Regions from separate parts of the Paenibacillus anseongensis genome, predicted to be linked through region 1. Evidence: riboswitches for the same ligand, from Rfam matches in the RefSeq annotation. Region 1 holds a riboswitch; the other holds the start of a gene.
What was found. Region 1 has a riboswitch for ZMP and ZTP ahead of GON05_RS34425 (bifunctional 5,10-methylenetetrahydrofolate dehydrogenase/5,10-methenyltetrahydrofolate cyclohydrolase). Riboswitches for the same ligand answer to the same signal wherever they lie in the genome.

Region 1 (7,700 bases):
AGCGCTGCGGCAAGCGTCCCTCGCGAAATTTATGTGGGAAGCTGATTTTTCCATCGCTAACGCTAAAAAGGCTTTGGGGCGTAACGATGTTTCTTACGCAGCAGGGCATCTCTTTCGAACGGTAAGCTGCCTCGTTCAAGTATTGTTCGCGTGCAATGGGCAGTATTTGCTGAACGAAAAAGGAGCCGTCGCCCAGTGCAGCCAATTTGCAGCAGCACCTGTTGATTTCGAGAAGCGAATCCAGGAGGGATTCGCTTGCCTGACGGCCGATCGCGCGGATTTAACGAGGGCGATTGCTTCTTTTGCGGCGCTTGCCAGTGAGGTGCAGGCGATTGCTGGGTAGCGGAGCGGCTAGGCCCGGCGAAACCAACCGAGCAACTTCGAGGATGAGGCAGATTACTATCGCTTAGCGCCGATTCCTCCTGCTAGTTGCTGCGATTGTTCCACTTTTTTCCTAAGTAGCTGGATTTATTGGCGTTAATTATGCCAAGTATAACCAATTCTCGTCTCCTATCTATGATTTAGCTGGAGCTTCTACCGTTATTTCGTTCCCTGCTACTGAGCAGGGAAGATTAACGGTAGTTTTTCCATCTACGATAGCTTGGGGCGGCTTAGTGGATCGTCCGTTCGAAGCAATGGCAGCATTTTCGGTCAAAGTGAAGAGGCTTCCCACCATACTGACTGCTTGCATCACATAGCAGAACCTGAGGGCGCTAATTCTGCCTTATTGGTCCATTTCAAAGTTGTGGGGAATTACTCCTTGGTGCCACACTGCACTATATTGCAGTTTGTACAACCAAATGGGGGTCTATCTGGCTTTTTACTCGTCTATGTTGTAGTTTATACAACCATTTCGCATGAAATGGGCACTTTATTGTCATTTCGGGGTCAAATGATTGTATTCTGTGCAATGAAGATGAGATTGCAGCGTAAAAAGCGTCTGTATGTTGTAAAAAATACAACGGGGAGTTGGCTTTAATTGCATGACGGCCGATCGCGCGGATTTAACGCGGGCGATTGCTTCTTTTGCGGCGCTTGCCGGTGAGGTACAGGCGATTGCTAAGCTTTAACGCCGATTCCACCTGCTATGTGCTGCTATTGTTCCACGTTTTTTCACAGTAGCTGGATTTATTGGCGTTAATTATGCCAAGTATAACCAATTCTCATCTCCTATCGATGATTTAACTGGAGCTTCTACCGTTATTTCGTTCCCTGCTACTGAGCAGGGAAGATTAACGGTAGTTTTTCCATCTACGATAGCTTGCGGGCGGCTTAGTGGATTGTCCGCTCGAAGCAATGGCCGCATTTTCGGTCAAAGTGAAGAGGCTGCCCATCTTACTGACTGTTTGCATCACATAGCGGAATCTGAGGGCGCTATTTCTGCCTTATCGGTCCATTTCAAAGTTGTGGGGAATTACTCCTTGGTGCCACACTGCACTATATTGCAGTTTGTACAACCAAATGGGGGTCTATCTGGCTTTTTACTCGTCTATGTTGTAGTTTATACAACCATTTCGCATGAAATGGGCACTTTTTTGTCATTTCGGGTTCAAATGATTGTATTTTGTGCAATGAAGATGAGATTGCAGCGAAAAAAAATCTGTATGTTGTAAAAAATACAACGGGGAGTTGGCTTTAATTGCATGACAGCCGATCGCGCGGATTTAACGAGAGCGATTGCTTCTTTTGCGGCGCTTGTCGGTGAGGTACAGGCGATTGCTAAGCTTTAACGCCGATTCCTCCTGCTATTTGCTGCGATTGTTCCACTTTTTCCTAAGTAGCTGGATTTATTGGCGTTAATTATGCCAAGTATAGCCAATTGTCATCTCCTACCGATGATTTAGCTGGAACTTCTACCGTTATTTCGTTCCCTGCTACTGAGCAGGGAAGATTAACGGTAGTTTTTCATCTACCGTAGTTTGGGGCGGCTTAGTGGATTGTCGTTGCACAGCATATATCTCATAGCGGAACCTGAGGGCGCTATTTCTGCCCTATCGGTCCATTTCAAAGTTGTGGGGAACTATAGGGCTTTATTTCAACGTTTTTGGCTGACTTTCAGCCTAATCCGTTGAAATAAGGGACCGTAGTTCCCCTTCGTGCGTAAAATGGCTCATTTCGCAGAAATAGCGCCCCTTAGTTCCCCTAGACCGAGTCTCAACCTCGGCCTCGAGCCCTGGTCCCGGGACCGGCCCCGATAGCTCCGCCTTACCCAACGGTTGGCAATGACGGCCGGCAGCCGCTCCAGTTCCTAAGTGCAGAGGCTGCCCACCATACTCGCTCTTTGCATCTCATAGCGGAACCTGAGGGCACTATTTCTGCCCTATCGGTCCATTTCAAAGTTGTGGGGAACTACAGGGCTTTATTTCAATGTTTTTGGCTGACATTCAGCCTAATCCGTTGAAATAAGGGCCCGTAGTTCCCCTCCCATGCGTAAAAGGGCTCATTTCGCAGAAATAGCGCCCTGTAGTTCCATAAGGCCGAGCCTCAACCTCGGCTTCAGGCCCTGGTCCCGGGGAGGCCCCGCCAGCCGCTCCAGTATAATTTGTCTTTGACAGGTGAGGCGGAGTTGGCTGATCTGGTGAGTAGTGTGATGGGACGGTGCGAAGAGTCTTAACATCAAGCTTGCCGGTGTTTAGTCGGTTAGGTTTCGATGTTTAGTCGGTTAGGTTTCGATGTTTAGTCGGTTAGGTTTTCGGTGTTTAATCCGTTAGGTTTTCACTTAAAATTTCCTTTACAAAAAAGGTTTTGACCTTAGGCGAATTCATGTAAAATATAACTTAGAAATAGAGAGTAATGAGAAGGAGAGATTCACGATGGCTGTGTTGGATATTAAGGTTGATGATTTAACGGGTCCTGAGGTAAGGGGATTAATTCTGGAGCATCTGAAAGGAATGTCAGAGCTTTCACCACCGGAAAGCATGCATGCCCTGAATATTGATGGGCTCAAAAAACCGGAAGTTACGTTCTGGAGTGCCTGGGACCAAGGGCAATTAGCAGGCTGCGGCGCAATGAAAGAACTTGAACCCGGACACGGTGAGATAAAATCCATGCGAACTTCTTCTGCACATCTTAGAAAAGGGGTTGCGAAACAGCTTCTTGAGCACATCATCGGGGAAGCCAAGCGACGTGGTTATCAGCGTTTAAGTCTGGAAACTGGCTCCTTTGAAGCCTTCGAGCCGGCAAGAAAACTGTATGAAAAATCCGGGTTCGAGTATTGCCAGCCGTTTGCGGATTACACAGAAGACCCGCTTAGTTCATTTATGACTTTGAAATTATAGAAAAAAAGGCTGCTGGACCAACAGGTCTGGACAGCCTTTTTTTTTCGCCGCTTCAAGGGGTTTTCGAATAAACCAAAAATCCGCTTCTTTTTTCCCAACCTGCAGCCGTCCAGAAAGAATGGCCCAAATCATTATTTTCGAGTACAAAAATGTGACATTTCTCAATGCCTATTTCTCTTAACTGCGCAAGACTCGCTTCTACAAGACGATGACCGATCCTTTGTTTGCGATATTCTGGATTCACAGCTAGATGATAGATAAATCCTCTTCTGCCATCGTGCCCAGCCAAAATAGTTCCAACCACCTGATTGTCCGCTTCGCATACGAAACAAAATCCTTGATTTCGCTGCAGATAGCTTGCGATATTAGGTTTTGAATCCGCCTCACTTAAGACAAGACCCTCAATTTGACTCCAGAGTATAAAGGCCTGATCATAATCCTCAATGGTCATTTCCCGAATAATGGACATCAATTAATTCTCCTTTGACACAAGGTTTAACTCCATTTGATTATCCTATTCTTGCAGGCAAATTGGAAGAGAGCATTGAAAACTATCGCTATAGTTGTTATTATATTTTCATACAAGTAACTGTGTGTGACTGGCGGAACATGGGGAACCATGAGGGAGCACATAGATAATCAGCCGTACGCCTGGGCAGAGGTAAGGGGAGATCCCCTTACCTTTTTGCGTTTCAAATTTACTCAAAAGGGATGATTGAAATGTCAGCAGAAACATTAATCTTGGATGGTAACCGGGTCGCAGACGCCATGAAGGCATCACTGAGCAACAGAATCAAAAACTTGTCCGATCAAGGCATCGTTCCTTGTCTAGCGACCGTGTTGGTCGGCGACGATCCTGCTTCAGCGACTTACGTACGGATGAAAGGAAACGCGTGCAAGCGACTGGGGATTCAATCTATTCGTGTTGTTCTTCCTGAACACACGACTACAGAGGAGTTAATTGCAGCAATTAACAAGCTTAATGATGACAACAGCGTGCATGGGATCTTGTTGCAGCACCCGGTCCCGAAGCATATTGATGAAAGGGCAGCTTTTGAGGCGATTCATATCGATAAAGATGTCGATGGCGTCACGACGTTGGGATTTGCTCAAAATGCTTTTGGATTTGCCGAGTTCCCATCCTGTACGCCGGCGGCGATTATGGCTATTTTAGACTATTATGAAATTCCGGTCGAAGGCAAACATGCTGTTGTCATTGGAAGAAGTCCAATTCTCGGCAAGCCTGTCTCTATGATGCTGCTAAATAAGAACGCAACCGTTACGACCTGCCACTCGAAAACAGCGAATTTGGCCGATATCGTTCGTCTGGGAGATATTGTTGTAGCTGCTGTGGGTAAACCTCGATTTGTTCAAGGCGATTGGCTAAAACCAGGCGCAATTGTCTTAGATGCAGGTTACAATCCTGGAAACATAGGCGATGTTGATTATGACGCTTGTTGGGAGGTGGCTTCGGCCATTACACCCGTTCCTGCCGGGGTTGGTCCAGTGACCATTGCAACCTTGCTCAAACATACGGTCGATGCGGCTGAAAACATAGCAAACAAGCGATAAGTGTAGAGCACCTGTGCCTGCAACGTTTTGTAAACATCATATTTTCACCGACAACTGGTCATACTAGGGGATCTAGAGTAAAGAGGTGAACATCATGTTATTTAACATTATTGCAGGCTTTCTCATCCCCTGGGTGTTTGGCATTTATCTGTACAGGAAGTCCCGAATTATTGTGTTTCTAATCTTTCCAATAACGGTCACGATATCTAGCTTAATCAATGATACAGGGTATCATTTGGATTTTTGGGATTTTACCCCATTGATTGAGAATGATGAGACACTTTCAGCACTGCCGCTTGATATTGGGCTTTATCCCATTATGGCCGGCTATATGATTTATTGGATTCGAAAAAATAATCAGCATGCGCTTTTGAAAATAGGCTGTTTTTGCTTGGCTACGACTGCGCTGGAATATTTGGCGTTTATTTTTGGGAAAGTAGAATACAGCAATCATTGGAATATAGGTTGGACCTTTGTATCCTATATACTTGCTTATAGCCTAGTCTATTTGTATTACAGGCTTTTGGTAAGGTACGGTTATTGGAAATGAAAAACGCTTAATTTGCTCTTCTGGCCAGTGGTCATAGGGAGTTGTTAGGCGTTTTTTTGCTGTTCTTCCTTGAGGAATAATTTGGATCAACCTGCTAAAAATATTTCTGAACGATTTGAAAAGGGGGCAACCAATGAAAATTAAAATGTTGTTCATTAGCCTGGTGTTTTCAGTTTTATGCGCAAATGTCGGATTTGCTGAACCAAGGCAATCTATACAAGCTGCGTTCGTACGCGGCGGCGATCTATGGGTCAAAAAAGACGATAAAGAGCTGCAAGTTACGCTACATCAAAAGGTAAGCGAGCCCAAATGGTCGGCAGACGGGAAGTTCATTGCCTACTCACTTGCTCTTGGCGAACAGCAGCATGAGATATGGGTGTACAGCTTGGAGGCGAAAAAACATAATCGCGTCTATCCAGGCGGCGACAATTTCCAGTGGTCTCCCAATAGGAATGATCTTGCTTTTAAAATAGATGGCGTTCTGAATACTGCAAAGATTGGCCGCGATAAAGTGGACCCCTTTAAGAATGTAACTCTGGGTGTGGATAACTACTCATGGGTACCTGATGGTAGTGGATTTCTGGTATCTTCACCTGCTCAGCTACGGCCATCCGGTTGGACGAATGTGGAATTGTATATGGTTCCGGCCGACGCCAAAATGGACCCCAATAAGAGTAAGCATTTTTATACGCTTCCTACGGAGTCGCCTGGCTTTTTCGCTGTTGGCACAAGCGTATTCAAATGGTCCAGTGATAAGAAATGGATCTCGTTTACTGCGCATCCAACGGCATCTTTGTCGGCGGACGGCAATGCGTTATGCGTGTTGTCTTCGGATGGCGAACAGTTCCAGCAATTGGATAACATGCTTCACTACCCGCAATGGTTTGCCTGGTCGCCTACGAAGGCAAGGCTCGCCTATATTGCAGGGGAAGGCCGAGTTGCGGTGCAGAATAAGCATTTGAAGCTCAAGGATCTGCCCGCTCTGAAACCGGCTTCTTATACGCCTCAAGGATATGCGGATCGTGATTTTACATGGGAAAACGATCGCATGATCATTGTTTCTAGGTCCAAGGAATCCAAAGAGGATGCTGTATGGCCGCTTCCCGCTTTATATCAGCTGAGCCTTTCAAATAAAGAGCAGAAGCAGCTCACACATCCTCCGGAAAAAAACGGAGACTTCGGTCCGTACATGCTAAGGAAGAGTAATAGACTAACCTGGATCCGTTCTGACGGAAACCATGCGGAAGTATGGAGCTCGAATCCGGATGGAAGCAAAGCAGAGATCTGGATTTCCCAATTGGATGTAGGCGTTCCTTATTATGGATGGAGTAACTGGAGCACTGTTTTAGCTTGGTATGACGCTCACCGATAGCATTAATTTACATGCTGCCCGTTCGCTTTTCTAGCGTTCGGGTTGTTGTATTTTTATGAGATTTGGAATAACATTAAACGATAAATAATATGGTTAATCTCGATGAAAAGGACTTCCAGATGAACGAAATATCGCTTGATTTTCTGACGATTTTATTACCGTCCTATATGTTTTTTTATATGGCTATTTCAATGTATGCCCGGAATAAACAAAACCTGGTGAACCGCGTGGCCTCGCTGCTTATGCTTTCATTACTCTTTTATTTTCTAGGTGAATATATCAAAACAGCGCTTTTCCCCAGATATGAGAGTTTAATTGTGCTTTTTTGGAATGCTCCTATGCTGCTATTAACGATTAGCAACCTTGTGCATCTTAGTGTGCTTGTTGCGGGTAAGACGAGTTCGACAATAAGACAATTTGTCTTATGGATATATTTGACTCCGCTGCTTTCGTTGGCGTTGATGCTGCTGATCTTTGGTCCTCAACATCTCTATCTTCCAAGGGTAGATGGACCTAGTCCTTTAAGTCCACTTATGCTTGGTTTAGCGGTTTTTTTTGTAGGAAGTTATATTTTATTATCCGTAGGTATTTTGTTAATTGCCTGGCTGACTACCCAACTTGTGAAACGTAAAAAGATGCTCATACGGCTTTTGGCGGGATTACTATCGCTTTTTGCCTGGATACTTATCGTGACTTTCCTTCTCTCTCTAGCAGTTATTACGAGTTCAGTTTCAATTGCTCTTTATTTTTCCGGAACTCTTCTGTGGGTGGTGTCGCTTAGAAGGCTCATTACGAAATATGACTTTTTGCCCAGTTACCGCGATCTGTTTCACACCTTGTTCCAATCCGCTCCGACCGCAATCTTCCTTCTGGATCTGCAGGGGATTGTCAAAGAGATGAATCCTCGCGCGAAGAGTTTGTTTGGCTT
Region 2 (7,700 bases), on a different contig from region 1:
GCCGGATCTCCAAGGGATTGATCGCCACGTGATCGCGATCCGGCCGCGGGAACAGTAGGGGCTTGTTTTTTTATCCAGTAGTGGCGTTAATCTTGATCATGGGGAAGGGAACAATGGTCCGCTATTCTCCTTTAAAATTGTATTTTCCACCTGGTACAGGAACTACAGTTCGCTATTTTGCCAGTTTCGCTCGATTGACGCTCTATGGGGATTAAATAAGACCCTGTAGTTCGGTTCAGAGAAGGAACAGCCCATTTTTCCCGAAATAGCGTTCTCTGGTTCCGCTAAAGATAGGACCTGACAGGGATTTTGTTAATTGGCAGTTAACTGAATCCCAACTCTATCAAATCTACCAAATTTAAATAGATTGCTAGGTTTAGCCTCTCCTCTTTTTGCCTATACTGGCTAGTAGAAGCGAAGGGAAAGGGGCTTTTCCTCATGGTAAAAAGAACGGATCGCCATTCATTCAAGCACTTATTATTCGTGGCTTTTGCACTTATTGTTATGATAACTAGTTGGGAATCCAATCGTACGAATGCGGCGGTAATTTCGCCTACTATACCGGAAGAATCTATTCGCCTGCGTATTCTAGCAAACTCGGATTCGGCGCAGGATCAAGCACTGAAACGCGAAATTCGCGATGCGATTATTGAGCGTATGCAGGGTTGGGTTGTTGGCCCGCATTCCTTGGATGAAGCAAGAGCGGTAGTATTGGCTCATTTGCCGGAGTTCGATGAACTTGTTGGACAAATGATTGAAGCTCGTGGCTACAGTTATACTCATACGGTTGAACTTGGCAAAGTCCCTTTTCCTACAAAAATGTATGGAAATGAAGTTTACCCTGCGGGTGACTATGAGGCGCTTCGTGTAACGATTGGCAGCGGGGAAGGTCAGAATTGGTGGTGCGTGTTGTTTCCACCGCTTTGCTTTGTAGATTCTGTTTCAGGAGAAGCGGTGGCAACCGCCGCTGTTGTAGCGAAAACAGAAGGCCAAGACAAATTGAAAACTTCGTCTACACCTGCACCTGCAGCAAAAGACAGTAAAGCAGCCCAGCCAACGGTTAAGCAGAAAGCAAGTATGGAAGCGCAAGCGCAGCCTGTCCTTGCTGATGCGACTGAAGACTCGCAGCCTAAAGTGAAGTTTTTCATCTGGGAAATGACTAAAAAAATCGTATCATGGTTTAGTTAACTTGAATTCATTTTGGAAGTAAGGATGATAGATCGTGACAAAGTACTGGAAAGTAGACCCGGATACGGTAGGTAGCAGGGGGGAAGAATTATCAGATGCCGCAGCGCTTTTGCGGGACGGGGATACCGTAGCTTTCCCTACAGAAACGGTATACGGGCTTGGTGCTGATGCTACGAATACCTCTGCGGTAGAGCGTATTTTCTCAGCAAAAGGACGGCCGTCGGATAATCCATTGATCGTCCACATAGCGGATGCGGGGCAGCTCTCAGCTCTCATTGAACCTGATAGTGTCACGCCTGATCATCGTAGGCTTATGGAAGCTTTCTGGCCTGGGCCTCTTACCATCGTGCTGCCTGTGAAAACAGGCGGCATTTCGCCGTTGGTGACTGCCGGTCTTAAGACGGTAGGCATTCGTATACCTGATCATCCTGTTGCTCTGGAGCTGCTCCGGAAAGCAGCACTTCCTATCGCAGCCCCAAGCGCCAACAGTTCTGGCCGACCGAGTCCAACGCTGGCGTCACATGTTGAAGAAGATCTGGACGGTCGAATCGGTGGTATTGTGGATGGCGGCGGCACGGGGGTCGGTGTTGAGTCGACGGTGATTCAGCTTGTTGATGGTGAGCTGTATATTTTGCGTCCAGGCGGCGTTACGGCAGAGCAGCTGCAGTCCGCCCTGCCGGCTATTCGAATTCATGAGCCTGAGCGGGAAGATGTGCAGGTTTCAGAAACGCCTCGTGCTCCGGGGATGAAGTACACACATTATGCGCCGAAGGGATACATGCATATTGTATACGGAGACAATGCTGAAGCAGTGGCCGCTTGGATTCAGCGTGACATTCAAGCCGCTAAAGAACGAGGGGAATCAACGGGAATTCTTACTTTTGAGGAAAGGGTTTTTCTGTTTGAAGCTGATTTGGTCATTGCCTGCGGCTCGTTAGCAGAACCAGAGAAGATTGCTCAGGAGCTTTACGCTGCATTAAGGCGATTTGATCAGCAAGGGATTGAATATATTGCTGCAGAAGGCTGCCCGGAAACGGGGATTGGTCAGGCCATTATGAACCGCCTGCGCAAGGCAGCCGGTCACCGGCTTGTACGTGTTTAGCTAGCATGATTCCCAGTTTGTCCGCATATCTTGGTTAAGAAAGCGGACAAGGGGGACAGCACTTATGCTCGTAACTGGTGTTGAATTTGGGCAGCTCATCACTATCTTCATCATGGCGATAGCTTTGGGTTTGGATGCTTTTTCCTTAGGGATCGGTATCGGCATGAAGGGGATTCGCTTATTGGATATTTTTAAAATAAGCATGGTGATCGGTATTTTTCATATCATAATGCCGTTAATGGGCATATTTATGGGACAATATGTCTCGCTTCTGCTTGGCAATGTGGCTACTGCCGCCGGCGGATGTTTGCTCATTCTTTTGGGCTCCCATATGGTGTATAGTTCGATCCGTGGAGAGGAAGCAACCTCTTTTGATCATAGATCTTTATGGGGGCTTACGATTTTTGCGCTTAGTGTAAGTATAGATTCGTTCTCAGTAGGTGTATCCTTAGGCATGTTTGCGACGGATATCCTGTTAACCGTGCTTGTATTTGGTTTGTTCGGAGCGCTACTCTCTGTAGCTGGTTTATTGGTTGGCAGACGGGTGAACGGCTGGGTTGGCGAATATGGCGAAGCGTTTGGCGGGCTAATTCTGCTCGCGTTTGGGATCAAGTTTTTGCTATGATACAATAGAGGCGGAGCAGGCTCTGCCTATGTTTACGAAGAAAGTTTTGTTACCACAAAACTCAGCCTACGCTTACGAAGAAAGTTTTGCTATGCAAAACTCTGAGGAGGGTCTCATGTTGCGAATTCTATTTGTCTGTACAGGAAATACGTGCCGCAGTCCATTAGCCGAAGGTTTGCTGCGTATCAGGGTGCACCAAGAAGGACTTGCGGCAGAAGTTCGTTCAGCTGGCGTATCCGCGATGACGGGCGCTTCGATCTCCCGAAATAGTGCGACACTGCTGCAGGAGGCAGGGTTCAAAGAGCCCATTCGTTCACTAGCGATTCAGGAGTCTGAGGTGAAGTGGGCTGATCTCATTTTGACAATGACGATGGGGCATAAACGTTCAGTTATTCAGCGGTATCCGGGCGCCATTGATAAGATTTTTACACTCAAAGAATATGTAGAGGACGATCAGCGTATCCTTCAAGCGATTGAGGAGAGAGAGAAGTTGGTCACGGAGCTTCAGCTTAAGCAGGCTCTTTCACAAACAGTAACCGTTGAAGAACGAAATCGGATTTATCTGTTGGAAGATGCCATTCCGGATTACGATATTTCTGACCCGTTCGGAGGCCCTATAGAGGTTTACCGGCAAACAGCGAATGAAATCAGCGGGAGTTTAGATAAATTGGTTAAAAAGCTGCGCGAGCGGAAAGAGGATTCGCAGTCTGGGAAATGATTTGCGAAAGACATCTTTACACCTCGTGCATAATGCGATAAGATGGATTTATCAAGCAAGACTCAATGTAACTGGCGACGAGTGGGAGTAACCACAATGGAGCATTGAGCTATACGGCCGGTCGCCTGGGCAAAAGAGCAACGCGCTATTTCAGCGTGTCCGCTCTTTTTTTCGTTTTCTGGTGGACTTTGGGATATAATAGAAGGGTCGAATTCGAACAAGCAAAGGAGCGTTCTATCCATGAAAATTGCGTTAGGTGCGGATCATGCAGGCTATCGTTTGAAAGATGTTATTATTCCTTTTATTGAATCCTTGGGCCATCAGGTCATAGATTATGGATGCAGCTGTGCAGATTCCGTTGATTATCCGGATTATGCGCTGAAGGTTTGTGAAGATGTGGTTTCCGGGGAAGCAGACAAAGGAATTCTGATCTGTGGAACAGGCATCGGGATGTCGATCGCTGCGAATAAGGTTCCAGGCATCCGTTGCGCGCTGGTTCATGATCTATTTTCTGCTAAAGCCACACGGGAGCACAATGATACGAATGTACTTGCTTTAGGCGAGCGTGTCATCGGACCGGGTGTTGCCGAGGAAATCGTGAAAATTTGGCTGGAAACAGAGTTTTCCCAAGGTGTCCGTCACCAGAACCGCATTAACAAGGTGCAAAGCATCGAAGATCGCTTCGCGATTCATCCATAAGGGTGGCCACCATGACAAATTCCATACTTCACACGATTGCAGAAGATTTGGAAGCAAATCTTCGCGAGTTGGTAAAGGTGGGCAATCTACGGCCAGGTCACATTCTGGTCATTGGTACAAGCACGAGTGAGATTCTCGGTCATCGGATTGGGACGTCGGGGACGTTGGATGCAGCGCGGCCGATTTTTGAAACGGCGCAGCGCATTAGCCGCGAGTTCGGTTTGCACTTGGCTTTTCAGTGCTGCGAACATTTGAACCGCGCGCTTGTCATCGAGGAAGATCTCTTCGCGATTTCCCCTCAGCTTGAGCCTGTGTCGGTGATTCCCGTGCCAAAAGCCGGCGGTTCTATGGCCTCCTACGCCTACCGCCACTTCACAAAGCCCATAGTTGTCGAGACGATCCAAGCGCATGCCGGGATCGATATTGGCAGTACGCTGATCGGGATGCATTTGCGGCGGGTTGCTGTGCCAGCACGGCCGCCCGTGCGGAATATGGGTCATGCCTATGTGACCATGGCTTTTACACGGCCTAAATTGATTGGCGGAACAAGAGCTGTCTACACACCTGAGGCTGCCGAGCAGCTCTATCAGCAAGCCGCGCCAGATGCGGATTGCTAGGTTAACTTATAGATATAAATTATCTTTTAGGAGGAATTCCATATGACAAACTTTCTAAGTAAACAAGATCCAAAAATCGTAGAAGCTATGAACCTAGAACTTGGTCGTCAACGCGACAAAATTGAGCTTATCGCTTCTGAAAACATCGTTAGCCAAGCTGTGCTTGAAGCGATGGGTACAGTACTGACTAACAAATACGCAGAAGGTTACCCAGGCAAAAGATACTACGGCGGCTGCGAATACGTAGATATCGTAGAAGATATCGCTCGCGACCGCGCGAAAGAGCTTTTCGGAGCTGAACATGCGAACGTTCAACCGCACTCTGGTGCACAAGCGAATATGGCTGTATACTTGGCAGCTCTTAACCCTGGCGACACTGTTCTGGGTATGAACCTGGCACACGGCGGTCACTTAACACATGGCAGCCCTGTTAATGCTTCCGGTATTCTTTACAACTTCGTGGCTTACGGTGTAAGTGAAAAAGATTTCCGCATCGACTACGACGATGTTCGTAAAGCGGCTTTCAAACATAAGCCTCGCATGTTAGTTGCTGGCGCAAGTGCTTACCCGCGCACGATTGATTTCGAAGCACTAGCATCCATCGCTAACGATGTAGGCGCATTGTTCTTCGTTGACATGGCGCATATTGCCGGTCTAGTTGCTGCTGGCTTGCACCCGAACCCAGTGCCGCATGCACATTTCGTTACAACTACAACGCACAAAACGCTTCGCGGTCCTCGCGGCGGTATGATTCTTACGCGCAAAGCTTGGGCAGCTGCGATTGATAAAGCTGTATTCCCTGGTTCCCAAGGCGGTCCTTTGATGCATACGATTGCTGCAAAAGCCGTTTCCTTCGGTGAAGCTCTGCAACCGGAATTCAAAACTTACGGTCAAAACGTCATCGACAACGCGCAAGCATTGGCGACTGCATTGACAGCTGAAGGCATTAACCTTGTTTCCGGCGGTACGGATAACCACTTGATGCTGGTTGATCTGCGCAACCTGAACATCACAGGTAAAGATGCTGAGCACGTACTTGACGAGATTGGTATCACAGCGAACAAAAACGCGATTCCTTTCGACCCAACAAGCCCGTTCATCACAAGCGGTATCCGTTTGGGCACACCGGCTGTAACATCCCGCGGCATGGGCGTAGAAGCGATGCAAACAATCGCGAAAGTGATTGCAATTACATTGAAAAGCCCGAAAGATGAGGCTGTTCTTGAGAAAGCTCGCGGCATGGTGAAAGATTTGACGGCGCAATATCCGTTGTACGCAGGTTTAACTTACTAATCAAAATAGAAAGGGCTGTACCAGAAGGTCGTCTAAGACCTCTTGGTACAGCCCTTTTTTTATACTGCCGCATGATGTACCTTCTGCTCTGCTTCCTTCAGGCTCGGCAGAATGGTCGCCATCAAGCCAATGCCCGCGACGCCGGTTAGCAGAATAAACAGCGCCATGGCCCCGGATGGCAGAAAACCGCCGATGATCATGTTTAGTCCGCTAAGCATAATGGCAACGCGGTTCGTCATGCTGCTGAGCGCCATATAGGAGCTGCGGGCGTGATCGGGAACAAGCTGTACAAGCAGCGCTTGTTTTATAGGCACATAGGTCAGCTCACCTATGGTGGCAACAAGCATTAGCAGCATGAGCATGATCGGTTGACTACCGAATACGAGATATGTATAGCCGGCTACGTTCAGAAACATGGCGAACAGCATCATCCTGGTGTCGGAGTTTCCCTTGAGCAGCCGCCCAACAAAGAGGGAGAGCAGCACGACGGCGAGTGTATTCTCTGTGCGTAGAACGCCAACGAGAGGCAGACCGTCGATGGTGGCGGACATACCGGGAAACCAAGGCGTGTGATGAATATCTTGAGCGAGCCGGATGCCGATATACCCGTTTAAATTCATTTCTACGGATACGATGAGCACACTCGAGATTAGATAAATGAGGAATCTGCGGTCGCTCAGCACCTCTTTATAACGGTGATACATCGAGATACGTTTAGAAGGGTGCGCTTCTTCCTCCCCGCTAGTCACCTCGGCCGGCATCGTTTCTGTCATGAAAAAGGCGGTCACCAGCAGCGCAACAAGTGACATTCCGCTAGCAACGAACAAAAGCTCAAAGAGATAGTCGCTAAAGAAGAAACCGCCGATCATCCCTGCAACGGAAATGGCCAGGTTATTGGACCAATAATTTATCCGATAGATGGCTTTACGGGTATCAGGTCCTGATACATCAATCAGCATGGCCTCAACAGCAGGTTTGCTTAGGCCCCAAGAGGCCGTACTGATCACTGTCATGATGAGCGTCAGTGCTGCGGAATGCCAGATTGGCGAATTAGCGAAGGTCATGATCGTATAAGCCAGAAGGGCAACGCCTTCCCCGATAAGCATCATTTTTTTGCGGCCGACCCGGTCTGCGTAATGACCACCGATCGTGGCGCTGATTAGAGCCACAGCAATGGAGATAGTTGTCGCTGTGCCGGCGATGGTTGTGCCGAGTGTACGTGCAAAGTAAATCGACATGAATGGAATAACCATATTGCTGAGGATGTTGGTCAGAAAGCTTAGAGCAATGCGCAGTCGCACATTAGGATGGAATTGAAAGAATGTCATGCGCCATCACCTGTTTCCTAGTGTCGTCAATTTCTGTTCCCCCATCATAACAAATGACAATGAGTTAAAAAGTGTACAGAGCTTTGGAAAACTTTCACCTTTTATCCCTCCTGCAGGCTGTTGACGAAAT

Region 2: it holds a riboswitch for ZMP and ZTP, as region 1 does, so the genes downstream of both, rpiB (ribose 5-phosphate isomerase B) here and GON05_RS34425 (bifunctional 5,10-methylenetetrahydrofolate dehydrogenase/5,10-methenyltetrahydrofolate cyclohydrolase) in region 1, are expected to answer to the same signal.

The regions. Positions count from the first base shown of each region.
Region 1 covers NZ_WSEM01000037.1:21,337-29,036, reverse strand. The annotation lists gene GON05_RS34440 (nucleotidyltransferase domain-containing protein) at 1-343, shown strand, start outside; gene GON05_RS38935 (hypothetical protein) at 1,142-1,306, opposite strand; gene GON05_RS34435 (GNAT family N-acetyltransferase) at 2,823-3,278, shown strand; gene GON05_RS34430 (GNAT family N-acetyltransferase) at 3,331-3,747, opposite strand; ZMP/ZTP riboswitch at 3,864-3,942, shown strand; gene GON05_RS34425 (bifunctional 5,10-methylenetetrahydrofolate dehydrogenase/5,10-methenyltetrahydrofolate cyclohydrolase) at 3,999-4,850, shown strand; gene GON05_RS34420 (CBO0543 family protein) at 4,945-5,400, shown strand; gene GON05_RS34415 (TolB family protein) at 5,534-6,772, shown strand; gene GON05_RS34410 (sensor domain-containing diguanylate cyclase) at 6,892-7,700, shown strand, end outside.
Region 2 covers NZ_WSEM01000007.1:157,786-165,485, reverse strand. The annotation lists gene prmC (peptide chain release factor N(5)-glutamine methyltransferase) at 1-58, shown strand, start outside; gene spoIIR (stage II sporulation protein R) at 439-1,188, shown strand; gene GON05_RS07800 (L-threonylcarbamoyladenylate synthase) at 1,223-2,290, shown strand; gene GON05_RS07795 (manganese efflux pump MntP) at 2,355-2,915, shown strand; gene GON05_RS07790 (low molecular weight protein arginine phosphatase) at 3,031-3,633, shown strand; ZMP/ZTP riboswitch at 3,691-3,771, shown strand; gene rpiB (ribose 5-phosphate isomerase B) at 3,874-4,332, shown strand; gene GON05_RS07780 (TIGR01440 family protein) at 4,344-4,949, shown strand; gene GON05_RS07775 (serine hydroxymethyltransferase) at 4,992-6,242, shown strand; gene GON05_RS07770 (MFS transporter) at 6,302-7,570, opposite strand.